DNA from 3 places in the Pseudonocardia sp. ICBG162 genome. Region 1 is predicted to be linked to each of the others. Evidence: riboswitches for the same ligand, from Rfam matches in the RefSeq annotation. Region 1 holds a riboswitch; each other region holds the start of a gene.

What was found. Region 1 has a riboswitch for S-adenosylmethionine ahead of thrC (threonine synthase). Riboswitches for the same ligand answer to the same signal wherever they lie in the genome.
Region 2: another riboswitch for S-adenosylmethionine. It lies ahead of KPL60_RS35130 (putative leader peptide); the one in region 1 lies ahead of thrC (threonine synthase).
Region 3: another riboswitch for S-adenosylmethionine. It lies ahead of KPL60_RS16085 (GNAT family N-acetyltransferase); the one in region 1 lies ahead of thrC (threonine synthase).

The regions. Positions count from the first base shown of each region.
Region 1 covers NZ_JAHLJD010000013.1:1,857,901-1,863,645, reverse strand. The annotation lists gene KPL60_RS34630 (helix-hairpin-helix domain-containing protein) at 1-731, shown strand, start outside; partial or broken gene KPL60_RS11705 (ComEC/Rec2 family competence protein) at 1,169-2,938, shown strand; gene thrC (threonine synthase) at 3,179-4,447, opposite strand; SAM riboswitch class I at 4,454-4,607, opposite strand; gene holA (DNA polymerase III subunit delta) at 4,748-5,716, shown strand.
Region 2 covers NZ_JAHLJD010000017.1:386,270-392,014, forward strand. The annotation lists gene KPL60_RS15895 (NtaA/DmoA family FMN-dependent monooxygenase) at 1-568, opposite strand, end outside; gene KPL60_RS15900 (LLM class flavin-dependent oxidoreductase) at 565-1,824, opposite strand; gene KPL60_RS35130 (putative leader peptide) at 1,964-2,062, opposite strand; SAM riboswitch class I at 2,068-2,163, opposite strand; gene KPL60_RS15905 (ABC transporter substrate-binding protein) at 2,734-3,828, shown strand; gene KPL60_RS15910 (ABC transporter ATP-binding protein) at 3,857-4,657, shown strand; gene KPL60_RS15915 (ABC transporter permease) at 4,647-5,543, shown strand; gene KPL60_RS35135 (putative leader peptide) at 5,726-5,745, shown strand, end outside.
Region 3 covers NZ_JAHLJD010000017.1:425,424-431,168, forward strand. The annotation lists gene KPL60_RS34705 (rhodanese-like domain-containing protein) at 1-1,316, opposite strand, end outside; gene KPL60_RS16075 (alpha/beta hydrolase) at 1,313-2,077, opposite strand; gene KPL60_RS33810 (hypothetical protein) at 2,185-2,316, opposite strand; gene KPL60_RS16080 (LysR substrate-binding domain-containing protein) at 2,413-3,288, shown strand; gene KPL60_RS16085 (GNAT family N-acetyltransferase) at 3,300-3,773, opposite strand; SAM riboswitch class I at 3,984-4,091, opposite strand; gene KPL60_RS16090 (ABC transporter ATP-binding protein) at 4,234-5,055, opposite strand; gene KPL60_RS16095 (ABC transporter substrate-binding protein) at 5,036-5,745, opposite strand, start outside.

The DNA.
Region 1 (5,745 bases):
GGTGGCTGCCGTCGTCGCTGGCCGGGGCGCGGGTCGACCCGGGCCGCCCCGGTGCGCTCGCGCTGGTGGCGGTGGTGCTCGTCGGTGCGCTCGTCGCCGGGGTGGGTGTGTGGCTCGACCGCCCCACCGTGCAGCCCGTCGGCGGCCTCCCCGAGGTGACGGCGGTGCCCGGCGAGGCGGCGGCCGGGGAGGCGGACCGGTCGGCGGGCGCGGACGCACCGGCACCCGTCGCGGCGGCCCCGGTCACCGCGGGGCCGCTCGTCGTCAGCGTCGTCGGGCGCGTCGCCCGGCCCGGCCTCGTCCGGGTGCCCGACGGGTCGCGCGTCGCCGACGCCCTCGACGCCGCAGGGGGCGCGCTGCCCGAGGTCGACCTCAGCGTGCTCAACCTGGCGCGGCGGCTCGGGGACGGCGAGCAGATCGCGGTCGGCGTCCCGCCGGCCGTCGACGCCGCCCCGGTCCTGCCCGCCCCGGGCTCCGAGCCCGCGTCGGGCACCGAACCGGGCGCGGCCGCCGCACCCGCCCCGCCCGGCGCCCCCGGCGGGAAGATCGACCTGAACACCGCGACCGCGTCCGACCTCGACGCCCTGCCCGGCGTCGGTCCGGTCACCGCGAAGAAGATCGTCGACTGGCGCAGCGCCAACGGGCGCTTCAGCCGGGTCGAGCAGCTGCGGGAGATCGACGGCATCGGCGAGCGCCGCTTCGCCCAGCTCCAGGAACTGGTGCGGGTGTGACCCGCGCCGGAGCCCGCCGGGCGGACCCGGTCCACGGGGAGCACGAGGAACAGGCCGAGCGTCCCGCCCCACCCGACCTGCGTCTCGTCCCCGCCGCGCTCGCCACGTGGGCCGCCGTCCTCGCCGGGCTGCTCGGCGGCACCGCGGGTGGGATCACCGCCGCCGTCCTCGCGGCGCTCGCCCTGCCGGTCGCGCTGCTCCGCGCCCGGGCCAGCGCCCGCGCCGCGGCACCGTCCTCGATCGTGCTCGCCGCGGCCGGGTGCGCACTCGTCGCGGCCGTCCTGGTCACCGTCCACGCGGCCGCGCTGGCGTCGCACCCGCTGCGGGCACCCGCCGACCGCGGCGCCGCCGCCGAGGTCCGCGTCCGGCTCACCGACGACCCCCGACTCCTGCGCAGCACCACCGGCGGCGGCGACGAGTCCGGCGCCGCCCGGGCGATGGCGCTGGTACCCACCGAGCTCGTCACGGCCACCGTCGGCGGGGACCGGGCGACCACCGGCGGGAAGCTCCTGCTCCTGGCCCCGGCGGCGAGCTGGACCGGGCTGCTCCCCGGCCAGGAGGTCTCCGCCGCCGGGCTGCTCATGCCCGCACAGCGCCCCGACCTCACGGTCGCCGTGCTGAAGGTCCGGGGTGCGCCGCAGGACGTGACCGCGCCGCCCTGGTGGCAGACCGGTGCCGGGGCGCTGCGCGACGGCCTGCGCGACGCGGCGGTCTCCGCGCTGCCCGAGGCACCCGCGGGACTGCTGCCCGGGCTCGCGATCGGGGACACCCGCGCCCAGCTCGCCGAGACCGAGCAGGACTTCCGCACCGCCGGGCTCGCGCACCTCACCGCCGTCTCCGGGGCCAACGTCGCGATCATCACCGGGGCGGTGCTGCTCCTCCTGCGCCTGTTCCGGACCGACCCGCGGATCGCGGCCGCGGCGGCGATGCTCGCCCTGGTCGGGTTCGTCGTGCTGGCCCGGCCGTCACCGTCGGTACTGCGGGCGGCGGTCATGGGCGGGGTGGTGCTGATCGCGTTCGCGGCCGGCCGGGCCCGATCGGCGGTGCCCGCGCTGGCGGTGGCCGTGCTCGGCCTGCTGCTGGCCGCCCCCGCCCTGGCCGTCGACGCCGGGTTCGTGCTCTCCGTCGTCGCCACCGGCGCACTGGTGCTGCTCGGTCCGGGCTGGACGGCGGCGCTGCGACGGCGCGGGCTGCCGTCCGGACCGGCCGAGGCATTGGTCGTCCCGGTCGCCGCGGCCCTGGCCACCGCGCCGGTGATCGCCGGGCTCAACGGGGGAGTCGGGCTGGTCACCGTGGTGGCGAACCTGCTCGCCGCGCCCGCCGTCGCCCCCGCGACGGTGCTGGGCGTGCTCGGCGCGGTGCTGTCCGCGGTGAGCCCGGCCGCCGCGTGGTGCTGCGCCTGGCTGGCGGGACCGTTCGTGTGGTGGCTGGTGGTGGTCGGGGACCGGGCCGCCGCGGTGCCCGGTGCCACCGTGCCGTGGCCCGCGGGGGCGGGCGGCGCGCTGCTGCTCACCGGGGTGCTGGTCGTGCTGCTGGCGATGGGCCGGGTGCCCCGGCTGCGGGCGCTGTTGCTGGCCCTGCTGGTCGGGCTGCTCGTCGTCCTCGTCCCGACCCGGTTCGCACCGCCCGGCTGGCCGCCCGCCGGATGGCGGATGGTGGCCTGCGACGTCGGTCAGGGCGACGCGCTCGTCCTCGCCACCGGTACCCCCGGGCACGCCGTCCTGGTCGACACCGGGCCGACCGACGACGCCGTCGACACCTGCCTGGACCGGCTCGGCGTCCGGGTCCTGGAGCTCGTGGTGATCACCCACTTCCACGCCGACCACGACGGCGGCCTCGCCGGCGCGCTGCGTGGCCGCGCCGCGGGCGGCATCGCCGTCGGGCCGGTACGGGAACCGGCGTCCGGGCTGCGCGACATCACCCGGCGCGCCGAGGAGGCCGGTGCCCCGGTGGTGGGGCTCGCGCGCGGGATGGAGCTGGGCTGGCCGGAGCTGCGCCTGCAGGTCCTCGGCCCGGTCCACCCGCCCCTGACGGTCGACGGCAGCGACGGGACGGCGGTCAACGACATCTCGCTGCTGCTGCGCGCGACCACCCCGGCCGCGACGATCCTGCTGACCGGCGACGCCGAGCTGGTCGCCCAGGACGACCTGATCGACTCCGGTGCCGACCTGCGGGCGGACGTGCTGAAGATGCCCCACCACGGGTCCCGCAAGGTGGTCCCGCGGCTGATCACGGCCGTCGCGCCGCGGGCGGCGGTGATCAGCGTCGGCAACGGCAACAGCTACCGGCACCCCAACCCGGAGCTGGTGGACCGGCTGGCCGGGTCGGGGATCGTCGTCGCCCGCACCGACCGGTCCGGTGACCTGGCCCTGACCGGCGACGACCCGGCCGGGCTGACGGTGGTCGCGCGGGGCGACCCCCGTCCGGCGCCCGGCCGGCGGGGCCGGTCAGCCCAGGTTCGCCAGCGCCTCGCGGACCGCGGCGGACGTCGACGGCACGGTCGCCGTCGGGCCGACCTCGCCGGAGACGGCGTCGAGGGTCTTGAGGCCGTCGCCGGTGATCATGAGGACGGTCTCGGCGTCGGGGTCGAGCGCCCCGGCCTCGAGCAGCTTCTTGGTGGTCGCGATGGTGACCCCGCCCGCGGTCTCGGCGAACACACCCTCGGTGCGGGCCAGGAGCCGGATGCCGGCGACGACCTCCTCGTCGGAGACGTGGCCGACCGAGCCGCCGGTGCGGCGCACCGAGTCGAGGACGTACGGGCCGTCGGCCGGGTTCCCGATCGCCAGCGAGCGCGCGATGGTGTCCGGCTTCTGCGGCTGGATCACGTCGTGGCCGGCCTCGAAGGCCCGCGCGACCGGCGAGCAGCCGGTGGCCTGGGCACCGAACACGGTGTACGGGGTGGGCTCGACCAGACCCAGGGTGCCGAGCTCGGTGAACCCCTTGTCGATCTTGGTGAGCTGGGAGCCGGACGCGACCGGGACGACGACCTGCTGCGGGAGCCGCCAGCCGAGCTGCTCGGCGACCTCGTAGCCCAGGGTCTTCGAGCCCTCGGCGTAGTACGGCCGGACGTTGACGTTCACGAACGCCCAGTCCTCGTGCTCGGCGGCCAGCTCGGTGGCGAGCCGGTTGACGTCGTCGTAGTTGCCGTCGACGGCGAGCAGGGTGCCGCCGTAGACGGCGGTGGTGACGATCTTCGCCTGCTCCAGCGAGGACGGGATCAGCACGACCGAGTCCCAGCCGGCGCGGGCGGCCGCGGCGGCGACGGCGTTGGCCAGGTTGCCCGTCGAGGGGCAGCACAGCACCGAGAAGCCGAGCTCACGGGCGGCGGCGAGCGCGACGGCGACGACGCGGTCCTTGAACGAGTGCGTCGGGTTGCCCGTGTCGTCCTTGATCCAGATCTTGCGGACGCCGAGCGCGCGGGCCAGGTTGTCGGCCTCGATCAGCCGGGTCAGGCCGGGCTCGGTGTTCGCGTGCTGCTCGACGGTCGACGGGACCGGCAGCAGGTCCTTGTAGCGCCAGATCGACTTCGGCCCGGCCTCGATGGAGGCGCGGGTGACCTTCGGGAACTCGTAGGCGACCTCGAGGGGGCCGAAACAGCGCGGACACGCGAACTCCGCGGCGAGCGGGATCTCGTGGCGGCACTCGCGGCACGCGAGAGCGCGCGCGGAACCGAGGTCGTAGGCGGAGGTGGTTTCGGGCGCAGCAGTGAGAGTCACGAGATCTCCTCATCTGTCCCGCCGGACGTGGCGGGCCGGAATTGGCACCGTGTTCGTCGACGTCCTCACCACGCGGGATGCGCAGGTCTGGGCGGATCGTCGTGCGACGCCGGTTGCCGGGGCTTCAACGGGCCGTTCCCTCTGCCCCTCTGGATGAGCCATATGCGGTTGTGGTGCTCCGGACGCCGGGCGCCGGAATCGACGACGACCGTACGCGAGCGGGGCACCCCACCGCCAGACGACGTCCTCCGGTCGGGACGCGGCTCACCCGTTGTCGGGGGTGTGGGCCACCATGGGGGTGTGAGCAGCACGAGCGAACCGGGCCCGCTGCAGCTGGTCGTCGGGGACGAGGAGTTCCTGGCCGAGCGGGCGGTGTCCGACCTGGTCCGGCGCGCCCGGCAGCGCGATCCGGAGACCGAGCTGCGCCGCTTCCGCACCTCCGAGGTGGCACCCGGCGAGCTCGCCGGGCACCTCAGCCCCTCGCTCTTCGCGGAGGGCAGGGTGATCGTGCTCACCCACGGTCAGGACGCGAACAAGGACATGACCGCCGCCATCGCCGACTACGTGAAGGACCCGGCCGACGGGATCGTGCTCGTGGTCCAGCACGCCGGGGGAGCGAAGGGCAAGGCGGTCCTGGACCTGATGCGCAAGGCCGGGGCCCACACGGTCACCTGCAACCGCATCACCCGCGCCGACGAGCGGTCGGACTTCGTGCGCGACGAGGTCCGCCGCCACGGCGGCACGATCACGCCCGGGGCGCTCGCGGTCCTGGTCGAGGCGGTCGGGTCGGACCTGCGGGAGCTGGCGGCCGCGGCCGGGCAGCTCGTCGCGGACACCGGTGGCTCCGTGGACGAGGCCGGGGTGCGGCGCTACCACCGCGGCCGGGCGGAGTCCTCGGGCTTCGCGGTGGCCGACGCGGCGGTCGCGGGGGACCGGCGGGCGGCGATGGAGGCGCTGCGGTGGGCGCTGGTGCTCGGTGTCCCGCACGTGCTGATCGCCGACGCGCTCGCGGACTCGGTGCGCACCCTGGCCAAGGTCGGCTCGGCCGGGCGGGGCGACCCGAACCGGATGGCCGGGGAGCTGGGCATGCCGCCCTGGAAGATCCGCAAGGCGCAGCAGACGGTCCGGCAGTGGCGCCCGGAGCAGCTCGCCGTCGCCATCGCGGCGACGGCGCGGGTGAACGCCGACGTCAAGGGTGTCGCCGCGGACGCCGGGTACGCGTTGGAGCGGGCCGTACTGGCCGTCGTCTCCGCGCGCACCCCGCGCTGACCCGGCCGGACTACGGAGCGCACCGACGG
Region 2 (5,745 bases), on a different contig from region 1:
CGACGTGGCCGTCGCGCAGGAAGGTGCCCGACGCGGGGTCGGCGACGACGGCGTCGGAGCCCCAGGAGTCCCACAGCGCGCGGACCGCGGCGAGGGTCTCCCCCGCGCGCTCGTAGCGCTGGTGGTGGCCGAGGAACGCGCCGCGGCGGAAGTTCTCGCCGGTGGGGGCGTCGGAGCTGGTCACGACGTTCCACGCGGCCCGGCCGCCGGAGAGCAGGTCGAGCGTGGCGAACTTGCGGGCCAGCTCGTAGGGCTCGTTGAAGGTGGAGTTGATCGTCCCGGCCAGCCCGATGTGCTCGGTGACCGCGGCCAGCGCGGCGAGCACGGTGAAGGTGTCCGGGCGCCCGACGACGTCGGAGTCGAACACCTCACCGCCGCGGGTGCGCAGCCGCAGCCCCTCGGCGAGGAAAAGCAGGTCGAGCCTCCCGCGCTCGGCGGTGCGCGCCCAGTGCTCGAAGGACTCCCAGTCGATGTGGCTGCCGGAGGCGGGGTCGCTCCAGACGGTGTCGTGGTTGACGCCCGGGAAGTAGGCGCCGAGCACGATCTGCTTCCTGCCGGTCCTGGTCATGCGGTCGCTCCGGAGAGGGTCGGTACGGCGGTGGGATCCGCTCCCGGGGCGTAGCGGCTGACCGGGCGGGTCAGGCCGAAGCGCGCGCGCAGGGTGGTCTCGCCGTAGGTGGTGCGGAAGGCGCCGCGGGCCTGCAGCTCGGGCACCAGGCCGTCGACGACCGCGTCGAGGTCGGTCGGGAGGACGGCCGGGCGCAGGCGGTAGCCGTCGAGGCCGGCACGGCGCCAGGACAGCAGGGTGTCGGCGAACCCGGTCGGGGTGGTGGCGAGGACGACGGCGTCGGAGGAGATCGGGTCGAGGGCGTCGAGGCGGGCGAGCCGGTCGCGGGCGGCGCGTTCGGTCGCCTCGAGGACCACGACGACGTCGCCGAGGATCCGCAGCGGCGGTGCGGTGCGGCCCACGGCGGCCTCGGCGGCCCGGACCTGGGCGACGATGCGGGCGGCGTCGTCGGCGTCGTGCGGGGTGGTGAACACGACGTCGCCGACCCGGGCGGCGAGCAGCGCCGGGGCGTAGCCGTGGGCCAGCGAGACGACCAGCGGCTGGCCCTGCGGCGGGCGCGGCACGATCGACGGCCCGGCGACGCCGAAGTGCTCCCCGGCGAAGTCGACCCGGTGCAGCTTGTCCCGGTCGACGAAGCGCCCGGTCAGGGCGTCGCGGATCTCGGCGTCGTCCTCCCAGGAGTCCCAGAGCCTGCGCACCACCTCGACGGCGTCGGCGGCCTCGCCGAACAGCTCGGCGACGAGCTCACGGGCGGCCGGGGTGTCGAGGTCGGCGCGGCGCAGGCCGGGGACGGTGCGGCGGCCGAAGTGGGCGGCCTCGTCGGCGCGCACCGAGGTCTGCACCCGCCAGCCGGCGCGGCCGCGGCTGTCGTGGTCGAGGGTGGACAGCGCCGACGCGACGTGGAACGGCTCGGTGTGGGTGGTGGTGACGGTCGGGACCAGCCCGATCCGTGAGGTCAGCGGCGCGAGGAAGGCGGCGACGAGGGAGGCGTCGAGCCGGCCCTGCACCCGGTCGGTGCGCCGGTCGGCGCCGCTCAGGTGGTCCCCGGACTGCAGCCCGAGTGCGTCCTCGATCGTGAGCAGGTCCAGCAGCCCGCGCTCGGCGGTGCGGGCCAGGTCGGTCCAGTAGCGGGCGGTGAACAGCTCGCCGGGGCGGGCGCCGGGCTCGCGCCAGGCGGCGGGGTGCCAGCCGGCACCCTCGAGCGCGACGGCCAGGTGCAGAGGGCCGTCGCCGGTGGTGGTGTCCGATGTGGACATACGGCATCGCTTTCTCGTCGCACGGGGGCACGACGGGACGACAAGGACGTCGGGGCGGCCCGCGGGACGCGGCGGCCGGGACGGGTGGCCGTCGTGGACGGCCGGGACGGGGTGGGCGGGGCGCCCGGCGGGACGCCGGTCAGGCCCGACAGGTGGCGCCCGCGACCCGCATCAGGTCGACGTGGCGGCGGTACCGGGGATGGTGCGCGGCACGCACCTGCTCGGCGACCGTGCGCATGGGTTCCTCCATCGAACCCGGCTGGAGCACCCGCTCCCGCGTGCTGCGGGGGGTTGCTGCGGCGTCGTCGAGCCGGGTCTCTCGGCCGCTCCGGATGGTGTGCGATCCGACTGTAGGTTTCCGGTGCCCGACGGTGTCAACCCGCATCACAGTCGAGTGACCTGCGCCGCAGCAAGTCTCCCGACCTGCGGAACCGCCACCCGGATGCCAGGGAAGATGTCCGGACACGCTGACCGTGTTCCTGGTTGGTGGACGCCGGGTTGTCCGGAGAGGTGACCACCGCGCACCCTGGTCGGGTGACGATGAGCCAGCGGCGGCCCTCGCGCCCCGCACGGCTCGTGGGGGACGCGACGGCCCCCGTCACCCAGCGGCAGGCGCGCACGGCGTGGCGCGCTGTGCCCCTGCGCCCTACCGGCCTCGAGCCGTTCTGGCCGAGCCGGCGCGCGCCCGCCTACAGCGAACTCTGTCGCTGACCGGTCTCCCGTCCCGCGGGCCGTAACGCCACGCCCCCGGCGTGCGAGGCACCCGCCGGACCGGGAACCGCCCGCCGGACACCACTCCGGCCCGCCACCCGTCCCGTACCCCGGCACGCCCTCCCAGGGCCGGCCGGCCCCGGCGCGCAGCGGTCGTCCCGACCGCCCGCCGCCCCCACGGAAGGACCCCGTCCCGCGATGTCCCCGCACGTCCTGCGTCCCGGATCCCGGGCGCGCACCGCCGCCGTCCTGCTCGCGCTGCTCACCGCGCTCGGGCTGCTGGCCGGCTGCTCCCGCGCCGACGAGAGCACCACCGCCGCGGGAGCCACCTCCCCCGCGACCGAGGTCCGCCTCGGCTACTTCCCGAACATCACCCACGCCCCCGCGCTGGTCGGGGTGAAGCAGGGCCTGTTCGCCGCCGAGCTGGGGAACACGAAGCTCACCACCCAGACGTTCAACGCCGGCCCGGACCAGGTCAACGCCCTGCTCGGCGGCTCGATCGACGTCGCGTTCATCGGTTCCGGCCCGGCGATCAACGCCTTCACCAAGTCGAACGGCGAGGCCGTGCGCCTCGTCGCGGGATCCACCTCGGCCGGCGCCCAGCTGGTGACCAGCCCGGACATCACCTCCCCCGAGCAGCTCAAGGGCAAGATCATCGCGACGCCGCAGCTGGGCAACACCCAGGACATCGCGCTGAAGACCTGGCTGTCGGAGAACAAGCTCCCGATCGGGCAGGGCCCGGCCGCGGTGACCGTGCAGAACATCGAGAACCCGCAGACCCTCGACCTGTTCAAGCAGGGCAAGGTCGCCGGCGGCTGGCTGCCCGAGCCGTGGAGCTCGCGCCTGGTCGACGCCGGGGCGAAGGTCCTGGTCGACGAGAAGTCCCTGTGGCCCGGCGGGAAGTTCCCGACGACCGTCGTCATCGTCCGGACCGAGTTCCTCCAGCAGCACCCGCAGACCGTCGAGGCGATCCTGCGGGGCGAGCAGAAGGCCATCGCGCTCATCCGCGACAACCCCGCCGAGGCGAAGACCGTCTCCAACGAGGCGATCGGCGAGATTACCGGCAAGCCGCTGGCGGCGAACATCCTCGACCGCGCCTTCACCGAGCTGTCCTTCGACTCCGATCCGCTCGCCTCGACCTTCCCGCAGCTGGCCAAGGACTCGGTCACGGCGGGCATCGCGAAGAGCGAGGCCAACCTGACCGGCTTCCTCGACCCGGCCGCGGTCGACGCGGTCCGGACCAGCTCCGGGGAGGCCGCCGTGGACCCGGCCGGTCTCGCCGCCGCGAACTGACCTTTCCGATCGACGAGGGGAACCACCGATGACCGTCGACCTGACCACCCGGCGCCCGAGGACCCGCGGCACCGCCGTGGAGCTGTCCGGGGTCGCCAAGACCTTCGGCACCGGCACCGGGGCCGTGACCGCGCTCAACGGGATCGACCTGCGGGTCGGCGACGGCGAGTTCCTCTGCGTGCTCGGCGCGTCCGGCTGCGGCAAGTCGACGCTGCTGAACCTGCTCGCCGGGCTCGACGAGCCCACCGCGGGCGCGGTCCGGGTCGGGTCGGCGCGGCCGTCGTTCATGTTCCAGGAGGCCGCGCTCATGCCGTGGCTGACCGCGCTGCGCAACGTCGAGCTGCCCCTCAAGCTCGCCGGGCACGGCCGGTCGGCCCGGCGTGAGCGGGCCGAGGAGCTGCTCACCCTGGTACGGCTGGAGGGCCTGGGCGACAAGCGTCCGCACGAGCTGTCCGGCGGCATGCGCCAGCGCGTGTCGCTGGCCCGTGCCCTGGCCGCGGCCACCGGCCTCGGCGACACCCACGGCGCCGGGGGGCTCCTGCTGATGGACGAGCCGTTCGCCGCGCTCGACGCCATCACCCGCGACGTCCTGCAGGGCGAGCTGCTGCGGGTCTGGCGGGCCACCGGGACGACGATCGTGTTCGTCACCCACGACGTCCGCGAGGCCGTCCGGCTGGCCGAGCGGGTCGTGCTGCTGTCGTCGCGGCCGGGGACCGTCGTCCGCGAGTGGACGGTGCCCGCCGGCGGTCACGACGCCGAGGCCCAGGCCGAGCTGCACGACGACATCACCGGACGGCTGCGGGCGGTGATCACCAGCCATGCCGCGTGAGGAGTCCTCGATGACCGTCGTCGACGACGACCGCGACTCCGCGGCCGCCGTCGCCGGGCTCGACGCGCTCGACACCCCCGTCGAGCGGACGACGCCGTGGTGGCAGCGGTTCCTGCGGACCTGGCTGCCGCCGATCGTCGCGCTCGTGGCGATCGTGGTGGTCTGGCAGATCGTCTGGGCCTCGGCGGTCACGCCCGAGTACCGGCTGCCCGCCCCGGGCGCGGTGGCCGAGGCGTTCGGCGAGACCGTCGTCAGCGGCGAGATCTGGTCGATCCTGTGGACCTCGATCAGCCGGGCCGCGCTCGGCTTCCTGCTCGCCCTGGTGATCGCCACCCCGCTCGGCGTCGTCGTCGCCAAGGTGCCGCTGGTCCGTGCCGCGATCGGGCCGCTGCTCACCGGTCTCCAGTCGCTGCCGTCGGTGGCCTGGGTGCCGGCCGCGGTGCTGTGGTTCGGGCTGACCAACACCACGATCTTCTTCGTCGTCCTGCTCGGCTCGGTGCCCTCGATCGCGAACGGCCTGGTCGCGGGCATCGACCAGGTGCCGCCGATCCTGCCCCGGGCCGGCCAGGTCCTGGGCGCGACGGGCTACCGGATGGCCCGCTACGTCCTGCTCCCCGCGGCGCTGCCCGGCTACCTCGCCGGCTGCAAGCAGGGCTGGGCGTTCTCCTGGCGCTCGCTGATGGCCGCGGAGATCATCGCGGCCGGACCCGCGCTCGGGGTCGGGCTGGGCGCCTACCTGAAGAACGGCGCCGACGTGAACGACATCGTGCAGGTGTTCGCCGCGATCCTGCTGATCCTCATCGTCGGCATCGGGGTCGAGCTGCTGGTCTTCCGCCCGCTGGAGCGACGGGTGCTGCGCGCCCGGGGGCTCGCCCTGACCGTCTGACCCCGGCCACCCCGCGACGCCCGAGCGGGCCGCACGCACCCGCCCCGGTGCGTGCGGCCCGCTCCGTCGTCCACGGGGTGTCCGGACGTGCCCGGACACCCCGTCCCACCAGGCGAAACCCGGTGACCACAATCCCAACTCGAAGGGTTGGGTTTCGGCCCCGGGCGGGTTACGGTTCTCCCATGACCGTTCCGGTTCCGCT
Region 3 (5,745 bases), on a different contig from region 1:
CCGGCCCAGCGCAGCAGCCACCACGCGCGCCCGGCGGCGAGACCGCCGGTGGCGTCGTACACGACGACCGGGCGGTCGGCCCGCACGCCCCAGCGCCGGGCCGCGGCCTGCAGGGAGGCGACGTCGGGCAGCGGGTGGCGCCCGTCGCGCGGATCGTCGGAGTGGGCGGCGAGCTCGGTGTCGAGCGGCACGTGGACCGCGCCGGGCAGGTGTCCCGCACGATGGTGCTCGCGCCCGTGCGGGTCGCCGAGCGCCCAGCGGACGTCCAGCAGCACCGGCGGGGTGTCCCCCGCCAGCTCGGCGGCCAGCGAGCGGGCGTCGACCAGCACCGACACCGCGGGCAGGGTCGCTGTCAGGTCGGCGTCGTCGAGGTCGTGCACCCCGGACCCGTCGGCGACGGCGCGGCGCAGCCGGTCCGCGACCGCCGCGTTGCGCGGCGCCGTGGTCCCGTGCAACCCGGCGAGCAGCACGATCTCACCGTTGAGGAAGTCGGTCTCCGGGCTCGCCCCGCGGCGCAGGCTCTGCCAGGTGGACCGCCCGCCACCGGCGGCGACACCGGGGACGGGGTGCACGGCCGGCGAGCCCAGATCCAGGGTGGACTCGACCCGCGGGTCGGCCGGGTCGACCCCGGCCGCCCGGTACACCTCGTGGGCCTCGGCGCGCAGCGCGGCCGCGGCCCGCTCGCGCAGCGGCGACGGCGGGTACAGCGCGTCGAGGGCGTTGCCCAGCACCACCGGGAGCTTGCCCGCCTTCCAGCGGGGCACGTCGTCGACGACCTGGGTGGGGTGGCGGGCCGCGGTCAGGTCGGCGGCGATCTCCCCGGCGCGCGCGTCGCGGCCCGCGGGGAACCGACCGAGCCACACCAGCCCGGCCGCGGGTGCCCCGGGCGACACGACCTCGCCGGGGGTGACGTAGGTGGTCGGCGACCACACGACGGCGCCGTAGACGGTCGCGAAGCGGCGCAGCGCCGCCCGTTCGGTGTCCAGGCCGTTCTGCAGTACGACGACCGGCAGCGCCGCCGCGGCGGTGCGACCGGCCACCGGGCGCGCGGCCCAGGTGGCCAGAGCCGCGTCGGCATCCTGGGCCTTCGTCGCCAGCAGCAGCACGTCCTCGGGGCGCAGCGCCACCTCGTCCTGCGCGGCGGCAGGCACCGCGACCCGCTGCTCCCCCTCCGGACGCAGGTAGCGCAGGCCACCGCGGAGCGCGTCGAGGTGCGCACCGCGGGCGACGAGCACGACCTCCCGCCCGGCGAGGTGCAACTCGGCGGCGAGCGTGGCGCCGACCGCGCCGGCTCCGACGACGACGTAGCGGGTCACCGCGGCACCGCCGGGACCTCGACGCGGGCCAGCCGCGACCCGGCGCGCAGCCGCTCCAGGAACAGCACCGCGGTGGCGGCGGCGGTGCGGTGGGTGGCGTCGTTGAGGGCGTCGTGCGCCCCGCCGGCGACGCCGACCAGCTCCCCGGCCGGGAGGGCCGCGTAGAAGTCGCGGACCGTGGCGAGCGGGCTGACCGCGTCGTCGGCGCCGTGCAGGCCGAGCACCGGCACCCCGATCGCGGAGGGACGGGCCCGCTCGACCCAGCCGACGGGCAGCGGGCCGGTCAGTGTGCCGCGACGGACGGTGTCGTCGGCATCGAGGCGGCCGCGGTGGGTCGGGCAGGACGTGCGCAGTGCGAGCTCCTCGGCCCAGTCCGGTGCGCCGGGCGCGGCGCGCAGGGGGAGCCCGGCCAGCACCAGTCCGTCGATGCCCGCGCCGCCGTCGGCGACCAGCCCGGCCGCGAACAGCGCACCGGTGTCGGAGCCCACCAGCACTCGCGGTGGCGGCCCGGCCTCGCCCGGCTCCTCGGACGGGGTGCGGTCGAGTAGCGAACGGATCTGCCCGGCGGCGCGGGCGGCGTCGACGGTGGGGTCGCTGACGGCCCACACGCGGTAGCCGTCGGCGGCGATCCGCCTGCCGAACCGCTCGTAGACCGCGGCGTGCTCGCCGCGGCCCGGGACGACGACGACGGTGCCGCGCGGGCGGATGCCCTCGGGCTCGGTCCAGGAGGCGAGGACCGGGGTCGTGCCGACTGCAGTCATGGGGAACTCATCTCTTTCTCGGGGGACGCCGGGATGCGCCGCTCGGCGCGGGAACCGGCGGAGGGCGGACGGAGCCGCACGGGTACGGGCCGCGGTGGACCCGTGGTTCAGCGGGCCGGACAGGCCGCGGAGCAGACCGTGCCGTGGTCGACGACCCGGCGACGCGTGAGCCCGGCCGCCCGGCGCGCGACGGCGGCCGGCACGTGCCGGCCGGGGGTCACGGGGCGCGGGCGGGTCATGCCCACCATCAGAGACGGTCGCGGGCGCCCGGTCCAACGACGAAAGCGCATCACAACCGATCGCGATCCGCGATCGTTCTCGGTAGCCTCGGGCCCGTGCCCGCCGTCCTCGACATCACCGCGCTGCGGAGCATCGTCGCCGTCGCCGACCAGGGCGGGTTCCACCGCGCGGCGCAGGCCCTGATGCTGTCGCAGTCCGCGGTCAGCCAGCACGTGCGGCGCCTGGAGAAGGCCGTCGGCCGCCCGCTGGTCCGCAAGGACGGCCGGGTCAGCCGGTTCACCGCGGAGGGCGAGGCGCTGCTCGGCGAGGCCCGCCGGATCCTGGCCGCCCACGACGACGCGCTGCGCCGCCTCGGTGTCGGCGACACCCGTGAGTCGCTGGTGCTTGGCTCCACCGAGCACGCCGCGGACGAGCTGCTGCCCCGTGTCATGGAGCGGCTGCAGGACGTGTTCCCGGGGACCGCGGTGCGTTTCCGGCTGGACCGCTCCAGCCGGCTCAACGACGCCGTGGACCGCGGGACGCTGGACCTCGCGATGTACATCGGCGACGTGGTCGACGGGCCCGGTGTCGCCGCCGGGGCGATCCCGCTGACCTGGTACGCGGCGCCGGGCTGGCGGCGCCCCGCGGACGGCCCCGTCCCACTGGTCGTGATCGACTCGCCGTGCACCATCCGTCGCCGCGCCCTGCAGACGCTGTCGGCCGCCGGGATGGCCGCGACCGTCGTCGGGGAGGCCGCCTACCTGGCCGGCGTGCTCAACGCGGTGCGCGGCGGGCTCGGCGTCGCGCTCGTCGCCGGGCTCGGCGACGCACCCGAGGGGCTCGAGCCGTGCGCGGATCTGCCGGGAGCCCCGTCCGAGCCGCTGCACCTGCGGGCCCGGGCGGGCGCCGACCCCCGCCTGGTCGAGACCGCCGCGGCCGCGCTGGCCGCGGTGCTCTCGCCGGCCGGGGACCATCCGCCCCCGGCCGGCTGAGGACCGGTCGGTCACGCGAACCGGCCGTGCAGGTACTTCTCGAACGGGCGGCGCCGGACCCGGCCCGCGGGCAGCGCGCGGTCGTAGAGCGCCGTGTACCCGGCGGCCAGGCACAGGTCACCGACCTCGGGCCGGCGCGGCCCGGCCGTCAGGTAGACGCGGCGGTAGCCGCGGGCGGCGACGGCGTCCTCCAGCTCGACCAGCACCCGGCGGCCCAGGCCGCGGCGCCGGTGCGACGCGGCGGTCCAGATCCGGGTCAGCTCGGCGGTGTCGGAGTCCCGCCGGCGGAACGTGCCCCCGGCGACGGGGTCGCCGCCGTCGAGCAGCAGCACCACCGGCCCCGACGGGGCGGCGGGGGCCGCGCCGTCGCCGTCGGGGCGGGTGCCGGGCCCGGTGGGCAGCGGGCGGACGAGCGGGTCGGTGTGCTCGACCCACCGGACCTCCAGTGCGGAGGCGGTGGGCGGGACGAGATGCGGTGCGGTCACGGTCGGGACCTCTCGGGTGCGGGCGCTGCCCTCGGGCAGGCGGGGACCGGCCGTCCACGTCGGGGGGGCGGTCCGGTGCGGGGCACGGGTGGAGAGGTCAGCGACAGAGCGCGGCGCCGGTGCGGCACAGGTCGACGTGGCGGCGCCGGACCCAGCGCAGCCGGATCCGGGCCCGCTGCCCGGAGTCGGGCCGGGGCGTCGCGTGGCGGTGGGCCATCGGGGTCTCCCATCGGACCCGGCGGTAGCACCCTGCCCCGGTGACGGGGCGGGTTGCTGCGGCGTCGACGAGCCGGGACTCTCGACCGCTCTGGATGGACTGCGACAACTGGAACCGATGTACCGATCGGGTGTCAACCCCCACGGCCCCGGGCCGGGGGCCCGGGGCCGCGGACGGGCCGGGACGGGCCGTCCGCTCGTGGGGAGCGCGGGCGGACGGCCCGTCGACGACGTGCGGCCGGGATCAGGCGGCGGCCTCCTTCACCGCGGCCCCGACCCGGGCCCGCAGCTCGGCGAACTCCGGGGAGCCGCGCAGCGCCTCGGCGTCCACACCGGACCGCGGCAGGTCGATCCGCAGGTCCAGCGCGATCCGGCCGGGGCGGGCGGTGAGCACCACGACGCGGGAGCCGAGGAACACCGCCTCGTCGGCGGAGTGGGTGACGAACACGCTCGTCCGGCCGGTCTCGTGGCTGACCCGGCGCACGTCGTCCTGCAGGCGTTCGCGGGTGAGCGCGTCGAGCGCGCCGAACGGCTCGTCGAGCAGCAGCAGGTCCCGGTCGGCGGCGAGCGCCCGGGCGATGGCGACCCGCTGCTGCTGGCCCCCGGAGATCTCCCAGATCCGCCGGTCCGCGACGCCGGTGAGCCCGACCCGCTCCAGCAGCCCGTCGCGGGCGACGGCCCGGTCGGACGGCGCGACGCCGGCGTACTTCAGCGCGAGGTCGACGTTGCCGCCGACGGTGCGCCACGGGAACAGCCGCGGCTGCTGGAACACCACGCCCGCGCCGACGCCCGGCTCGGGCGCCCGCCCGGCGACGGCGAGGGTGCCGTCGGTGGGCCGCTCGAACCCGGCGACCAGCCGCAGCAGCGTCGACTTGCCACAGCCCGACGCCCCGACCAGCACCAGGAACTCGCCGGGCCGCACGGTCAGGTCGAGCGGGCCGAGTGCCTGCACCCGTTCCCGGCGGCCCGGGTAGGAGTGGCCGAGCCCGGCCGCCGCGATCGCGGGTGTCCCGGCGCCGGTCCGCGCACCGGTGTCGGTGTCGGTGTCAGCCTGCGGCGAGGACATTCGGGAGCCCCTTCGTGTAGGTCGCCTTCTGGAAGGTCGCGAGGTCCGGCGCGGCGGGGATCTGCTTCTGCCCGGCGAGGAACTGCGCGGCGCTCTGCAGGTTCTGGGCGAGGTTGCCCGGGGCGCCGTCGGTGCCCAGCCACTCGGCAGAGGTCAGCTGCTGCGGGGACAGGAACACGCCCTGCTTCAGCTGGGCCGCGGCCTCCTCGGGGGTGGCGCCGATCTCGGCGGCGACGGCCTGCGCCGCGGCCCGCGGGTCGGTGCGCACGGTCTCCAGGGCGCGGGCCTCCACCTTGCGCCAGGCATCGACGACCTCGGGGTGCTGCTGCGCGAACGGCGTCGACACCACGCCCAGGTCGAGGGTCGGCTTGCCCGCGGTGGCCAGCTCGCGGCTGGTCACCAGCGTCCGACCGGTCTTGCGCAGCTCGTCGAGGGTCGGCAGCCAGGTGTAGACGGCGTCGACGTCGCCCCGCTCCCACGCGGCCAGCGCGGCCTGCGGCTGCAGGTCGACCAGCTGCACGTCGGCGGGCGCGAGGCCGGCCCGCTCCAGGGCGGCGAGCAGGCTGTAGTGCGAGGTCGAGGCGAACGCGGTGGCGATCCGCTTGCCGCGCAGCCCGGCCACGTCGGTCACGCCGGTGGCGTTGCGGGCGACGAGCGCCTCGTTGTCGCCGGCGACGTCGAGCACGAACG